3 regions of the Enterobacter sp. Taxon_8 genome follow, and region 2 is predicted to be linked to each of the others. Evidence: predicted binding sites of a transcription regulator. Region 2 holds the regulator's gene; each other region holds the start of a gene.

Region 1 (5,336 bases), 1.7 Mb from region 2:
CTGTGTGGTACGTATTGTGCGCAAGACAGTTAACCGGCAGGCAGCAAAGGCTTTACCATGAAAACGCCCCTGATCACCCGCGAAGGGTACGAAAAGCTCAAAAAAGAGATGGATTACCTCTGGCGCGAAGAGCGTCCTGAAGTAACCAAAAAGGTGACCTGGGCGGCAAGCCTGGGCGATCGCAGCGAAAACGCTGACTACCAGTACAACAAAAAGCGGCTACGCGAAATTGACCGCCGGGTTCGCTATCTGACGAAGTGCCTCGAGAATCTTAAAATTGTCGATTACTCTCCGCAGCAGGAGGGCAAAGTGTTCTTCGGCGCGTGGGTGGAGATTGAAAACGACGATGGTGACACCCTGCGTTTTCGCATTGTCGGCTACGATGAAATTTTTGGTCGTAAGGATTACATCTCCATCGACTCCCCGATGGCCCGCGCGCTGCTGAAAAAGGAAGTGGGCGATCTGGCCATCGTTCAGACTCCAGCTGGTGAAGCCAGCTGGTACGTCAATGAGATCATCTACGTAAAATAGTCCGAGAGCGCCCTCCCCGGCTGGCATTTTGCCGTGTCAGCCCGTATAACTATCCCCTGATTTTTTCGACTCAACAGATGATAAAGCCATGATGAATGATTCGCTCTGCCGCATTATTGCGGGTGATATTCAGGCCAGAGCCGAACAGGTAGAAGCTGCCGTTCGCCTGCTTGATGAAGGGAACACCGTGCCGTTTATTGCACGCTATCGTAAGGAAGTCACCGGCGGTCTGGATGACACGCAGCTGCGTAACCTGGAGACCCGTCTCGGTTATCTGCGCGAACTGGAAGAACGTCGTCAGGCGATCCTCAAATCCATCGGCGAACAGGGCAAACTGACCAGCGATCTGGAAAGCGCCATTAACGGCACCCTAAGCAAAACCGAATTAGAAGATCTCTATCTGCCGTACAAACCGAAGCGCCGCACGCGCGGGCAGATTGCGATTGAAGCGGGCCTTGAGCCGCTGGCCGACCTGCTGTGGAACGAGCCATCGCACGATCCGGAAACCGAAGCGGCGAAATTTATCGACGCTGACAAAGGCGTGGCGGACACCAAGGCCGCCCTCGACGGCGCACGCTACATTCTGATGGAGCGCTTCGCCGAAGACGCCGCGCTGCTCGCTAAAGTGCGTGATTACCTGTGGAAGAATGCCCACATCGTCTCTACCGTCGTCGCGGGTAAAGAGGAAGAAGGCGCGAAATTCCGCGACTATTTCGATCACCACGAACCGATTTCCACCACCCCTTCCCACCGCGCGCTGGCAATGTTCCGCGGCCGCAACGAAGGCGTGCTCCAGCTCTCCCTGAACGCCGATCCGCAGTTTGACGAGCCGCCGAAAGAGAGCCACTGCGAGCAGATCATTATCGACCATCTCGGCCTGCGCCTGAACAACGCCCCGGCGGACAGCTGGCGTAAAGGCGTAGTAAGCTGGACCTGGCGCATCAAGGTGCTGATGCACCTCGAAACCGAGCTGATGGGCACCGTGCGCGAACGCGCCGAAGATGAAGCGATTAACGTCTTCGCCCGTAACCTGCACGACCTGCTGATGGCCGCCCCTGCCGGCCTGCGCGCGACAATGGGTCTCGACCCGGGTCTGCGTACCGGCGTGAAGGTCGCTGTGGTTGACGGCACCGGCAAGCTGGTGGCGACCGATACCATTTATCCGCACACCGGCCAGGCAGCGAAAGCGGCCGTCGTGGTGGCGGCGCTGTGCGAAAAATACAACGTCGAGCTGGTTGCCATCGGCAACGGTACGGCCTCTCGTGAAACCGAGCGTTTCTACCTCGACGTGCAGAAGCAGTTCCCGAAAGTGACGGCACAGAAAGTGATCGTCAGCGAGGCCGGGGCGTCCGTCTATTCCGCGTCCGAGCTGGCGGCCCAGGAATTCCCGGACCTGGACGTTTCCCTGCGCGGGGCGGTTTCTATCGCTCGCCGCCTGCAGGATCCGCTGGCGGAGCTGGTGAAGATCGATCCGAAATCCATCGGCGTGGGCCAGTATCAGCATGACGTGAGCCAGACTCAGCTGGCGCGCAAGCTGGATGCGGTGGTGGAAGACTGCGTAAACGCCGTTGGCGTTGACCTGAATACCGCCTCCGTTCCCCTGCTGACCCGCGTGGCGGGCTTAACCCGCATGATGGCGCAGAACATCGTCGCCTGGCGTGATGAGAACGGCCAGTTCCAGAACCGTCAGCAGCTGCTGAAGGTGAGCCGTCTGGGGCCAAAAGCCTTTGAGCAGTGTGCGGGCTTCCTGCGCATCAACCACGGCGATAACCCGCTGGATGCCTCCACCGTGCACCCGGAGGCGTACCCTGTGGTGGAACGCATCCTGGCCGCCACCCAGCAGGCGCTGAAAGATCTCATGGGTGACAGTAGCGCCCTGCGCAACCTGCAAGCCGTTGATTTCACCGACGACAAATTTGGTGTGCCAACCGTCACCGACATTATTAAAGAGCTGGAAAAGCCGGGCCGCGATCCGCGTCCTGAGTTCAAAACGGCGACCTTTGCCGACGGCGTGGAAACCATGAACGACCTGCTGCCCGGCATGGTGCTGGAAGGCGCGGTGACCAACGTCACCAACTTTGGCGCGTTCGTGGATATCGGCGTGCATCAGGATGGTCTGGTGCATATCTCATCCCTTGCCGACAAGTTCGTTGAAGACCCGCACACCGTGGTCAAAGCGGGCGACATCGTGAAGGTCAAAGTGCTGGAAGTGGATCTGCAGCGCAAGCGTATCGCGCTGACCATGCGTCTGGACGAGCAGCCGGGCGACACCAACGCGCGCCGCGGCGGCAATGGCGGAGGCCGCGAACAGCAGCGTCCCGCCGCGAAAGCGGCAAAACCGCGCGGACGTGATACTCAGCCTGCAGGCAACAGCGCGATGATGGATGCGCTGGCGGCTGCGATGGGTAAAAAACGCTAAGGTTGTAAATGCCCCTCACCCTAACCCTCTCCCCAGAAGGGAGAGGGCCGGGATGAGGGGAATAATCATATCGAAATATATGAAACCGATTGCATAGCCATATTTAAACCACGAATTATCACCCCGTTAACAAATACTCCCCTTTTCGTTTTCCAGGCAATTCAGCAAATATTGAGCCAGGTCAAACAGGCCGTAAATTAATACCGTAAACAACATTCCGTCACAGTTTTAATATTGCTGATAAAAACTATTCTCATTATCATCCCATAGTAGATAATTTAACCTTTCGTGGAATCAGGCGTTATGCAATTCACTCCAGACAGTGCATGGAAGATTACCGGTTTTACCCGCGAAATTAGCCCTGCCTATCGGCAAAAGCTGCTGTCGCTGGGCATGCTGCCCGGCTCGTCATTCCAGGTCGTGCGCGTGGCGCCGCTGGGCGATCCGGTTCATATCGAAACCCGCCGCGTAAATCTGGTGCTGCGTAAGAAAGACCTCGCATTAATAGAAGTCGAAGCCTTATCCCGATAACAAGCCAGCGGTTTCAGTGAGTCTAAAAAAATGAAAAAGTTAACTATTGGCTTAATTGGCAATCCTAATTCCGGCAAGACCACGCTTTTTAACCAGCTGACCGGGGCACGCCAGCGCGTAGGCAACTGGGCGGGCGTGACGGTTGAGCGTAAAGAGGGCCAGTTCACGACGACAGACAACCAGGTGACGCTGGTTGACCTTCCCGGCACCTACTCCTTAACCACCATTTCGTCACAAACCTCGCTCGATGAGCAAATCGCCTGTCACTATATTCTTGGCGGCGACGCGGATCTGCTGATCAACGTGGTCGATGCCTCAAACCTCGAGCGTAACCTCTATCTGACGCTGCAGCTGCTGGAGCTGGGTATCCCCTGCATCGTGGCGCTCAACATGCTCGACATCGCAGAGAAACAAAAGCTGCGCATCGACGTCGATGCCCTCTCCGCGCGCCTGGGATGCCCGGTCGTTCCGCTGGTTTCGACGCGGGCTCGCGGTATTGATGCGCTGAAGCTGGCCATTGACCGTCACGCGGGAAATCGCGACGTTGAGCTGGTGCATTACGCCCAGCCTCTCCTGCGCGAAGCCAACGTGCTGGCGCAGGAGATGGACACCGGTATGCCAGCAAAACAGCGCCTGTGGCTTGGCCTGCAGATGCTGGAAGGGGATATCTACAGCCGCGCTTACGCCGGGCATGCGGCCGATAAGCTGGACGCGACGGTGGCCCGTCTTAGCGACGAGCTGGACGACCCGGCGCTGCACATCGCCGATGCCCGTTACCAGGCCATCGCCTCGATTTGCGACGTGGTGAGTAACGCGCTGACGGCGGAACCCAGCCGCTTTACGGCGGCGGTGGATAAGGTCGTGCTTAACCGCTTCCTGGGTTTGCCGATCTTTCTGCTGGTGATGTACGTGATGTTCCTGCTTGCCATTAACATCGGTGGCGCACTGCAGCCGATTTTTGACGCCGGTTCCGTCGCGGTCTTCGTGCACGGCATTCAGTGGGTGGGATACACCCTTCACTTCCCGGAATGGTTAACCATCTTCCTCGCGCAGGGGATCGGCGGCGGTATCAACACCGTTCTGCCTCTGGTGCCGCAGATCGGCATGATGTATCTGTTCCTCTCGTTCCTGGAAGATTCCGGCTACATGGCGCGCGCCGCGTTCGTGATGGATCGTCTGATGCAGGCGCTGGGTCTGCCGGGTAAATCCTTCGTCCCGCTGATTGTCGGCTTCGGCTGTAACGTACCGTCGGTGATGGGCGCACGCACCCTGGATGCGCCGCGTGAACGTCTGATGACCATCATGATGGCGCCGTTTATGTCCTGCGGTGCCCGTCTGGCCATCTTTGCGGTCTTTGCCGCAGCCTTCTTTGGTCAGCAGGGCGCGCTGGCGGTCTTCTCGCTGTATGTGCTGGGCATCGTGATGGCGATCCTCACCGGTCTGATGCTGAAGCACACCATCATGCGCGGTGAAGCGTCACCGTTTGTAATGGAGCTGCCGGTGTATCACGTGCCGCATCTGAAAAGCCTGGCGATCCAGACCTGGCAGCGCCTGAAGGGCTTTGTGCTGCGCGCCGGTAAGGTGATTGTCATCGTCAGCATTTTCCTGAGCGCGCTGAACAGCTTCACCCTCAGCGGACAGGCGGCAGATAACATTAACGACTCTGCCCTCGCCTCCGTCAGCCGCGTCATCACGCCGGTCTTTAAACCGATTGGCGTGCATGAGGATAACTGGCAGGCAACCGTCGGGCTGTTCACCGGCGCGATGGCGAAAGAGGTGGTTGTCGGCACCCTGAACACGCTTTACACCGCAGAGAACATTCAGGAACAGGAATTTAATCCGGCAGAGTTTCATC
Region 2 (5,336 bases):
CGTTTCAGGCGTTTTAATTCGTCAAAGAGGAATAATCTATGCGTACGTTCAGTGGCAAACGTAGTGCGCTGGCGCTGGCTATTGCCGGTGTGACAGCAATGTCGGGCCTGGTGGTGACACCAGAGGCGAAAGCGGCGGGCTTCATCGACGATTCTACCCTCACGGGCGGTATCTATTACTGGCAGCGTGAACGTGACCGTAAAGACGTCACCGAAGACAAATACAAAACCAACCTTTCTCATTCCACCTGGAACGCCAACCTGGACTTCCAGTCAGGCTATGCCGCGGATATGTTCGGTCTGGATATTGCTGCGTTTACCGCGATTGAAATGGCGGAAAACGGCGACAGCGCCCACCCGAACGAAATTGCCTTCTCCTCCAGCAATAAAGCGTATAAAGAAGACTGGTCCGGGGATAAGAGCGGCATCAGCCTGTACAAAGCCGCTGCAAAATTTAAATACGGTCCGGTATGGGCGCGCGGTGGTTATATTCAGCCAACTGGCCAGACCCTGTTAGCACCGCACTGGAGTTTTATGCCGGGTACCTATCAGGGTGCGGAAGCCGGGGCGAACTTTGACTACGGTGATGCGGGTGCGTTGAGCTTCTCCTATATGTGGACCAACGAGTACAAAGCACCCTGGCACATCGAGATGGACAAGTTCTACCAGAACGATAAGAAAACCAAAGTCGATTATCTCCACTCGCTGGGGGCGAAATACGACTTCAAAAACGATCTGGTTCTCGAAGCAGCATTTGGCCAGGCGCAAGGGTATATCGATCAGTACTTTGCCAAGGCCAGCTATAAGTTTGATGTCGCGGGTAGCCCGCTGAGTACCAGCTATCAGTTCTACGGTACGCGCGACAAAGTCAGCAACGGTGGCGTCAATGACATTTATGATGGCACCGCGTGGCTGCAGGCACTAACCTTCGGCTATAAGGTCGGTCAGGTTGATTTACGTCTGGAAGGAACATGGGTGAAGGCGGAAGGGCAGCAGGGCTACTTCCTGCAGCGTATGACCCCGACCTATGCCTCATCCAACGGTCGTCTTGATATCTGGTGGGATAACCGCTCAGACTTCAACGCCGACGGCGAGAAAGCGGTCTTCTTCGGCGCAATGTACGACCTGAAAAACTGGAACCTGCCTGGCTGGGCGGTGGGCGCTTCTTACGCTTACGCCTGGGATGCAAAACCTGCCGATATGGCAACTCCGGACGCATACTACGATCCCAACTATCGCCTGAAAGAGTCTTCTTACAGCCTCGATGCTATCTATACCCTGCAGGATGGCCGCGCGAAAGGTACAATGTTCAAACTGCACTTCACTCAATATGACAACCACTCCGATATCCCGAGCTACGCGGGCGGTTACGGCAACATCTTCCAGGATGAACGTGACGTGAAATTCATGGTTATCGCACCGTTCACTATCTTCTGATGAATCTTCCGGCGGGTTAGATCCCGCCGGACCGGAGACTGCATATGATGAAAAAAATCGTAATCGTCGCGTTGCTGGCATCAGGGCTGGTGGCGTGTGCTCAGAGTGAGGCACCGAAAGAAGATTCCCGGCTGAAGGAGGCCTATAGCGCCTGTATTAATACAGCAGAAGGATCGCCGGAGAAAATTGAAGCCTGTCAGAGCGTGCTGAACGTGCTGAAGAAAGAGAAAGCGCATGAGCAGTTTGCGACGCGGGAGAATGTCCGCGTGATGGATTACCAGGCCTGTATCCAGGCGCGTAAAACCGGTAACGATCAGGAAGTGGCCAAGCGTTGCGATAAGATCTGGAACGAGATACGCAACAATAATAAATAAGTTGCTTTACGCCCGGTGGCGCGGTGCTTACCGGGCTTTTTTCTGGCAAAAAAAAGCCAACCTTTCGGCTGGCTCAGAGTATGAACACTTGATTATTTTGCGTCGTGCGCGTGGTCATCTTCGCGGCAGTCGCCTTCAGCGCAGTGACCGTAAAGATACAGGCTGTGGTTGGTCAGGCGGATACCGTGACGCGCGGCGATTTCACGCTGGCGCGCTTCGATGGAATCATCGCTGAATTCAATGACCTTGCCGCAGTCGAGGCAGATCAAATGATCGTGGTGCTGCTGCTGGGTCAGTTCGAAAACAGATTTACCGCCTTCGAAATTATGACGGGTGACAATGCCCGCGTCATCAAACTGGTTCAGCACGCGATAGACGGTAGCCAGCCCAATCTCTTCACCCATGTCGATAAGACGTTTATAAAGGTCTTCCGCACTGACATGGTGATTGTCTGGACCCTGAAGCACTTCGAGGATTTTTAACCGAGGAAGCGTAACTTTCAGGCCAGCCTTCTTTAATGCGGTATTGTTGTCAGTCATGCGGAATCTGTCCTGTTGCTAAACGATTCACTTCTGTAGGAAGTGACAGAAAATGCACCTGGGATAATGCGTCTCATTATAGAACTGCCATGGCTAAATGAAAACTGCAAGTCTCAGGCAAAATATGCTTATAAAAATGGGGTATCACCAACAAACTTGCTCGATGGAAAACCACATTTTATCAGGGAGACATTGTACAGGTCTGGGCGAAAAAGTTAAAAGATTGTAGCAATTAATTTAATCGGTTTGACCTGGTGCGCGGGCGCAACCGCCGTTGCGCCGCGAGAAAAATCAGGCGTTAAGAATATCGTCCAGGTGCAGTTCTTCACGGATCTGCTTAACCCATTTCTCAACGCGCTCTGCGGTCAGTTCTGGCTGACGGTCTTCGTCGATGGCCAGACCCACGAAATGATCGTCATCGGCCAGGCCTTTAGACGCTTCGAAGTGGTAACCAGCGGTCGGCCAGTGGCCTACGATAACCGCGCCATTCGGCTCAATGATGTCGCGGATGGTACCCAGCGCGTCACAGAAATACTCAGCGTAGTCTTCCTGGTCACCGCAGCCAAACAGGGCAACTAGCTTACCGTTGAAGTCCACTTCTTCCAGCGTCGGGAAGAAATCATCCCAGTCGCACTGGGCTTCACCGTAGTACCAGGTTGGGATACCCAGCAGCAGAATATCATAGCCTTCCAGATCTTCTTTGCTGCTCTTGGCAATGTCATGCACATCAGCAACGTCTTTACCGAGCTGTTTTTGAATGTTTTTTGCGATATTTTCGGTATTGCCGGTATCACTGCCAAAGAAAATGCCGATGATTGCCATGAGTAAAATAACCTCTTGAAACTTAATAGTATGGTGGCGCAATTCGGCCACGGATAAGGGCAATAATAGCAGAACTGGCAACCCTGCGGAAACAGCTATCGCGCAGGACTGCACTCTGTGCTACATGAAAAGGGTAATAAAGGGGATTTTCAGACTTATGCCTGGCTGCGCAACGTCTCAAGCTGGGCGATTAACATCTCTTCAATGAGCTCGCTGCGGCTGATATTTCGCGCGTCAGCCAGCTCGTTCAGCGCATCGACGGCGTCGGCGTTAAGCTTCAGTTCGACACGCTTAAGCCCGCGATTTTTATCGCGTTTAAGCTGATTGCGTTTATTGATACGCAGCTGTTCATCGCGCGAAAGCGGATTCGTCTTCGGTCGTCCCGGGCGACGCTCATTCGCGAACAGATCTAGTGTCGTACGGTCCGTTTGTTCTTTGGCCATGATTCTGAGACTTCGGGGGAAACACGCCGCCCTGCTAATGCCCGGGCGATAAGCGCGCCATCATACATCACCAAAAACGGCACGCCAACGACTGGAAGCCCGCAGCCTTCCAGTCGCTTTCTTTTTAATCAATTTGTCGTATCAGCGAGATAGCGGCGAATGGCGCGCAGCACGGCATCGGGTTTTTCTGCGTGCACCCAGTGTCCGGCACCGGCAATCACGTGGGCGCGAGCCTGCGGGAATTGGGCCAGCAGCGTGTCGCGGTACGCGTCGGTAACGTAAGGAGAGTTACCGCCGCGAATAAAGAGGGTAGGGTGCGGCCAGGCGGGGACGGTTTCCCAGCCCACGATGTTGTTGTACTGGTTCCAGAGCACCGGCACGTTAAAACGCCATTGGCCGTCAACAAACGACTTCAGCAGGAACTGGACTACGCCTTCTTCATCAAGATGCTCACGCATGACGGCAGCCGCCTGTTGGCGAGTCGCGACGCCCGCTTCGGTGACCGCATTGATGGCGGCAAAAATTTCGTCGTGGCGGCGGACGTCGTAATCCACGGGCGCAACATCAATTACAATCAGGCCGTTAATACGCTCCGGGGCCAGTGCCGTCAGGGCCATCACTGCTTTGCCACCCATTGAATGCCCGATGAGGGTCACCTTTTGCAGGTCGTTGGCATCCAGCGTATCCAGCAGATCCTGCGCCATTGCCGCGTAGGTCATCTCGTCGGAACGGCCGGAAAGACCGTGATTGCGCATATCGACCTGTAAAATATCGTGGTCAGTAACCAGATCGCGCGCCAGCACGCCCAGGTTATCCAGGCTGCCAAAAAGCCCGTGAACCAGTACGATGGGAGAATTATTGTTCGGCGATTGTGCAGTTTGCGCTCGGGTATTCAATTTCATGGCAAAGTTCTTTTTTTACGTATGTCAGGTTAGGGTATCATGTTGACCATTCTGCCGCCCGGCTGCAAGGTTCCAGTTTAATCTGACTTTTGCCGCCAACCTGGTTTGACGCTATCCGCTGTTGGGATTTGACCTTATAATCCCAATGACTTGTATTCAGATAAGATATCGCACTGGATTAAGATGAAAACAATCGAAGTTGATGACGAACTCTATCAGTATATTGCCAGCCAGACGCGGCATATCGGGGAGAGCGCGTCCGACATTTTACGGCGCATGCTTAAAATTTCCGCCGCTTCACAGCCTGCTACCCCAGTCACCAAAGATGTCGTGTCTCAGCCAAGCGTTGTTGCACAAGCAAAACCTGCCGTGACGCCGGCAAAAGATAAAGTGCGCGCGATGCGCGAGCTGCTCCTTTCCGATGAATACGCGGAGCAGAAAAAGGCGGTTAACCGCTTTATGCTGGTGCTGTCTACACTTTACTCACTGGATAACAAAGCGTTTGCTGAAGCGACCGAGTCGCTGCACGGTCGTACTCGCGTCTATTTCGCGGGCGACGAGCAGACGCTGCTGCAAAATGGCAATCAAACCAAACCCAAACATGTTCCTGGCACCCCGTACTGGGTGATCACCAATACCAATACGGGCCGCAAGTGCAGCATGATTGAACACATCATGCAGTCCATGCAGTTCCCGGCGGAATTGATTGAAAAGGTTTGCGGTACAATTTAACCCTTGCATCAGAAGGACCCGGTAATGGCAAATCACAGCCGTGCAGGCCAACCTGCACAACAAAGCGATTTGATTAACGTCGCTCAGC
Region 3 (5,336 bases), 2.0 Mb from region 2:
TAATCGTCAGCGCGATAAGCGCCAGCGAAAGGCCAAAATAGACGGGGGCCAGTATCCAGCGAGAGGCGTACATGGCATTTTCAAAAAAGCGTTCCATAGAGTCCTGTTTGCAAAAGAAACCAGCGCCCAGTATATCTCAACGGCGCTGACTGTTTGCAATAACTCAACGGTACGTCACTCAGACGTTGTCTGGATTAACTTCCGGACGTGCGTACTCCGGCCAGACAAGCGCCACCAGTTCAGGATAGGCTTCCAGACTGAACTCGCGAAAACACTGCCGCAAATTCAATACGTCCAGATCGGAATAAGATACCTTTTCTCCGTTAAGACAGCGCTTTTTGATATTGTCATAATATTTATAGACTGCTGAATTCAGATCGCTACAGCGACGCTGCGCCTCAAACAGTCCGGGCGTGTCATTAATTTCCGACATTTTCATGCGCTTAATTGTCGCATGTAAAAAGTCGATATATTCGTGGTTCACCCGCCAGTACCAGACAGGCGTAACGGAGTTCATCAATACAGAGAAATGGTCTTCACCTTCCTCTTTTGTCATCAGTTCAGGTTGTGGGGGCTCACTGGCGTCTTTCGACACTTTCGTTTTATTGAACTCCTGCATCAATAAAAGCACACCAGCGGTCAATAATAGTAATGTGATGACCGTAAAAAAGATGCTGTTCATGGGTAGGCTCCATTTTTTTTGATTTTAAATTTGCCTCATGATATTGTCAACGAATCTCACGCCTTTACCAACCCCACCCTGTTGAAATTAAAGGAAATTAAAAATGCTGCCCGACTATCTCGTCCCGGCTAAGTACCACATTACGCCTGTGGAACAGCAACCGACGGAAGCAGAAAAAGAGGCCAGTTTCACTCAGGGGAAAAGAAAGCTCTCTGATTTCGAGCCCGATATATTAATTGGTGTTTCCCGAACTGGCAAATCGCGAAATATGTTGCTGGAAGAGCACGATCGTCATATAAAAGACCGCTTATTTCGCGCTATAAAAATTGAAGCCTTTGTCCACCTGCTGAATGACCTACAGGCCGAGGGGGAAATAGATGCCCAGAAACTAAGTCAAATAATAGCCGAGAAAACCGAAGAAATTAATGAAGCGGGCAATGAAATTTGGCTTAATTTAATTACGCGCGAAAAAAACAACCCAATTTTTTATAGCCTGGGGGAAGATTAACGTGAAAGAAGTTAAAAATAACGACGTTTATTTGACTTTAGATGATAAAAAAAGTGATGAATTTATCTTAAAGCAAAATCTCGACGCGCTACGAAACACAAAAAATGACGAGATGACGCGCATTACACAAGACCTGGTATCGATCCCGGCGACGCTGGTTCGGCTTAAATGGCAGAATCGCCGTGAAATTTATCCGCTGCAGGTCAAAGAAGAAATTTACGGTGCCGTGATGAATGCCATCATTGAACAGCGGCCAGAGCTTAAAGAGAAGCTTCTGGGGCGCCTCGAGGCCAATTATCAGTATCTGCTCGCCAGAGAAATCGCCACCCTGCGTCTGACGCGCAAGCTGTCAGACGGTGAGTACCGTACCTCAAACGTCACCTGCGTTGCGCTTGATGAGGACGCGTTGGCAACCCCTTCTGCCGCACCAACGAATAACAAAAGCGCATAAACCGACAGGCATAAAAAAAGCCGGCTTTCGCCAGCTTCTTTATCACTTCGAGGCCGCCTTTTCTTCGCCGACCAGTCCAATCTTCAGGTAACCCGCCTGATGCAGCGTGTCCATTACCTTCATCATGGTTTCATAATCAACGGTTTTATCCGCACGGAAGAAGACCGTAGTGTCTTTCTTTCCGCCCGTAAGCTGCTCCAGCGCCGGGATGACTGAGTCGGCCGTCACCGGGTCGTTCCCGAGGAACATGGATTTATCCGCTTTCACCGACAGGTAAATAGGCTTCTCCGGGCGCGGCTGGGGCTGGCTGGAAGATGCCGGCAGATTCACCTTCACATCCACCGTCGCCAGCGGTGCAGCTACCATGAAGATAATCAGCAGAACCAGCATGACGTCGATAAACGGCGTCACGTTGATTTCATGCATTTCGCCGTTATCGTCCAGATTTTCGTTTAGACGCATCGCCATACTATTAACCTGCGCGCAGTTTAGACGCCGCATGCACCGGCTTAACCGAGCTGGCATTCAGATCGAGATCGCGACTTTGCAGCAGCAGAACCTGCGCGGCAACGTCTCCGAGAGTCGCTTTATAGCTGCCAATCATACGCGCGAAGATATTGTAGATGACCACCGCCGGGATAGCGGCAACCAGACCGATTGCAGTCGCCAGCAGCGCTTCTGCGATACCCGGCGCCACGACCGCCAGGTTGGTAGTTTGGGTCTGCGCGATACCGATAAAGCTGTTCATGATGCCCCAGACCGTGCCGAAAAGACCGATGAACGGTGAGATCGCGCCGATGGTAGCCAGATAACCATTGCCGCGCCCCATGTGTCGGCCAACGGCCGCAACGCGACGCTCCAGGCGGAAACCGGTACGCTCTTTGATACCTTCGTTATCTTCACTGCCAGCGGAGAGTTCCAGCTCGTTCTGCGCTTCATTCACGAGCAGGGTGGTCAGGCTTTTCGCGTGGAAAGATGATGTCATATCTGAAGCCTGATCCAGAGAGCGGGCTTCAGCCAGCTGCTGCTGTTCCCGCTTCAGGCGACGCTTCTGCGAAAGCAACTCGGTACTTTTGCTGAAGAAGATAGCCCAGGTGATAACGGACGCCAGAATCAGGCCGATCATCACAATCTTAACCACGATGTCAGCATGCTGATACATGCCCCAAACGGAGAGATCCGTCTGCATCAAATTATTACCCACTCTGTATCTCCAGGACGCAAATCACAAAATCTGAGCGTAATAATATCAAAACGTCGTCGAATTGATAGTAGTTCTCATTAGTATTTGCATGGTGCCGTAATTTTCGCTCACTTTCCTTGCGCTTACGCAGTAAAAATTTCTTATGCGGTTTTTTGCTAATATTTTCTGCTTATTCGATAAGCCTCGGGGTGCAGTTTTTTCCAATCGTGGTAGTCTGGACGTCCAGACGTATAAAAACAGGGTTAGCGAACATGACAAAGAAGCATCTTGATACCACGCTGGTACAGGCAGGACGCAGCAAAAAATATACTCAGGGATCGGTCAACAGTGTGATTCAACGAGCCTCCTCGCTGGTGTTTGACACCGTTGAGGAGAAAAAAATCGCCACGCGTAACCGCGCAAAAGGCGGGCTGTTTTATGGCCGTCGCGGCACGCTAACCCATTTTTCTCTGCAGGAAGCGATGTGCGAGCTGGAAGGCGGCGCGGGCTGTGCGCTATTCCCGTGCGGGGCGGCGGCGGTCGCCAACACCATTCTGGCGTTTGTGGAACAGGGCGACCATATCCTGATGACCAACACCGCCTATGAACCCAGCCAGGACTTCTGCACCAAAATCCTCAGCAAGCTCGGGGTAACGACCGGCTGGTTCGACCCGCTGATTGGTGAAGGCATTGCCGAACTTATTCAGCCAAACACGCGCATTGTGTTCCTGGAATCTCCGGGGTCGCTCACCATGGAAGTTCACGACGTGCCGGCTATCGTGAAGGCCGTACGCAACAAAGCGCCAGAGGCGATCGTTATGATCGACAACACCTGGGCTGCAGGCGTGCTGTTCAAAGCGCTGGAATTCGACATTGATATTTCGATTCAGGCGGCAACGAAATACCTGATAGGCCACTCTGACGGTATGATTGGTACTGCGGTCTCCAACGCGCGCTGCTGGGATCAGCTGCGTGAAAATGCCTACCTGATGGGCCAGATGGTGGATGCCGACACGGCCTACATGACCAGCCGCGGTATCCGCACGCTGGGCGTTCGTCTGCGTCAGCACCATGAAAGCAGCCTGAAGGTCGCCGAATGGCTGGCGCAGCATACGCTGGTTGAGCGCGTGAATCATCCCGCATTACCGGGTAGTAAAGGCCATGAGTTCTGGCAACGTGACTTTACGGGCAGCAGCGGGTTGTTCTCATTCGTACTGAAAAAGCGGCTGAATAACGACGAGCTGGCGAGCTATCTGGATAATTTTACCCTTTTCAGCATGGCCTACTCCTGGGGCGGTTTTGAATCCCTGATCCTGGCTAACCAGCCGGAACAGATCGCGGCCCTTCGCCCCGGGGGTGAAGTAGACTTCAGCGGTACCCTGATACGACTGCATATCGGTTTAGAAAATGTTGACGATCTGATTGCCGATTTAGCAGCAGGGTTCGAGCGTATCGTGTAGAGTGCTGGCTGAAAATGTACTCTCTGGACGCTTTTGTGGACACGGCAATGAGAAAAGTCTGCATGAGTTGCGCCCGGGATCAAACCCGACGGGCGAATAAGGGAGTACAATAGCGCTATATCTGCTGTTCCACAGGAAAGTCCATGGCTGTTATTCAAGATATTATCGCGGCGCTCTGGCACCACGATTTTGCCGCGCTGGCGGATCCTCACGTCGTCGGTATCGTCTATTTCGTGATGTTCGCAACTCTGTTTCTGGAAAATGGATTACTGCCAGCCTCGTTTTTACCCGGTGATAGCCTGCTTTTACTTGCCGGGGCGTTAATCGGGAAAGGCGTCATGGACTTCACGCCAACGATGGTTATTCTCACCTCCGCAGCCAGCCTGGGCTGCTGGCTGAGCTATCTTCAGGGCCGCTGGCTCGGGAATACCCGCGTCGTAAAAGGCTGGCTGGCGCAGTTACCGCATAAATATCATCAGCGTGCGACCTGCATGTTCGATCGCCACGGCCTGCTGGCATTGCTGGCGGGGCGTTTCCTGGCGTTTGTTCGCACCCTTCTGCCGACGATGGCGGGCATTTCCGGTCTGTCGAACCGCCGCTTCCAGTTCTTCAACTGGCTGAGCGCCCTGCTGTGGGTGGGTGTAGTCACCACGCTTGGCTATGCGCTGAATATGATCCCCTTCGTGAAACACCACGAAGATCAGGTGATGACCTTCCTGATGGTGCTGCCGATGTTCCTGCTGGTGGCGGGTCTGGTGGGAACCATCGCGGTGGTGATTAAGAAGAAGTACTGCAGCGCATAATTCAACAAAGCCGGATGGCGCTGTCGCTTACCCGGCCTGTGTTTCCCCTCAGGCTCCCTGCATCGTTCTGATACGTGACGCATCCTCTCCCGGCGTGACGCCGAAATAGCGCTTAAACTCCCGACTGAACTGCGACGCACTTTCATAGCCCACCCGCATCGCCGCCGCGCTGGCCTTCATGCCGTCGTGGATCATCAGCATCCGCGCCTTATGCAGCCGGTAGGTTTTGAGGTACTGCAGCGGAGAGGT

What was found. Region 2 encodes Fur, which represses iron uptake genes when iron is present. Its sites were predicted from a motif close to ATAATAATGAGAACNACTATCAA; they were not measured.
Region 1: the regulator Fur is predicted to act here: its motif matches at 3,191-3,213, upstream of feoA (ferrous iron transporter A).
Region 3: the regulator Fur is predicted to act here: its motif matches at 2,907-2,929, upstream of exbB (tol-pal system-associated acyl-CoA thioesterase).

Annotation. Positions count from the first base shown of each region.
Region 1 covers NZ_CM177989.1:354,567-359,902, reverse strand. Annotated here, with positions in the region: gene greB (transcription elongation factor GreB) at 58-531, shown strand; gene AC4IBF_RS01620 (Tex family protein) at 620-2,950, shown strand; gene feoA (ferrous iron transporter A) at 3,254-3,481, shown strand; gene feoB (Fe(2+) transporter permease subunit FeoB) at 3,512-5,336, shown strand, end outside.
Region 2 covers NZ_CM177989.1:3,255,624-3,260,959, reverse strand. Annotated here, with positions in the region: gene chiP (chitoporin ChiP) at 39-1,436, shown strand; gene chiQ (ChiQ/YbfN family lipoprotein) at 1,484-1,810, shown strand; gene fur (ferric iron uptake transcriptional regulator) at 1,903-2,349, opposite strand; gene fldA (flavodoxin FldA) at 2,641-3,171, opposite strand; gene ybfE (LexA regulated protein) at 3,327-3,614, opposite strand; gene ybfF (esterase) at 3,743-4,516, opposite strand; gene seqA (replication initiation negative regulator SeqA) at 4,700-5,248, shown strand; gene pgm (phosphoglucomutase (alpha-D-glucose-1,6-bisphosphate-dependent)) at 5,273-5,336, shown strand, end outside.
Region 3 covers NZ_CM177989.1:697,145-702,480, reverse strand. Annotated here, with positions in the region: gene AC4IBF_RS03395 (TIGR00645 family protein) at 1-97, opposite strand, end outside; gene AC4IBF_RS03390 (ESA_00282 family adhesion-associated protein) at 179-682, opposite strand; gene AC4IBF_RS03385 (hypothetical protein) at 786-1,190, shown strand; gene AC4IBF_RS03380 (cytoplasmic protein) at 1,192-1,641, shown strand; gene exbD (TonB system transport protein ExbD) at 1,684-2,109, opposite strand; gene exbB (tol-pal system-associated acyl-CoA thioesterase) at 2,114-2,845, opposite strand; gene metC (cystathionine beta-lyase) at 3,097-4,284, shown strand; gene yghB (DedA family general envelope maintenance protein YghB) at 4,428-5,087, shown strand; gene AC4IBF_RS03355 (AraC family transcriptional regulator) at 5,136-5,336, opposite strand, start outside.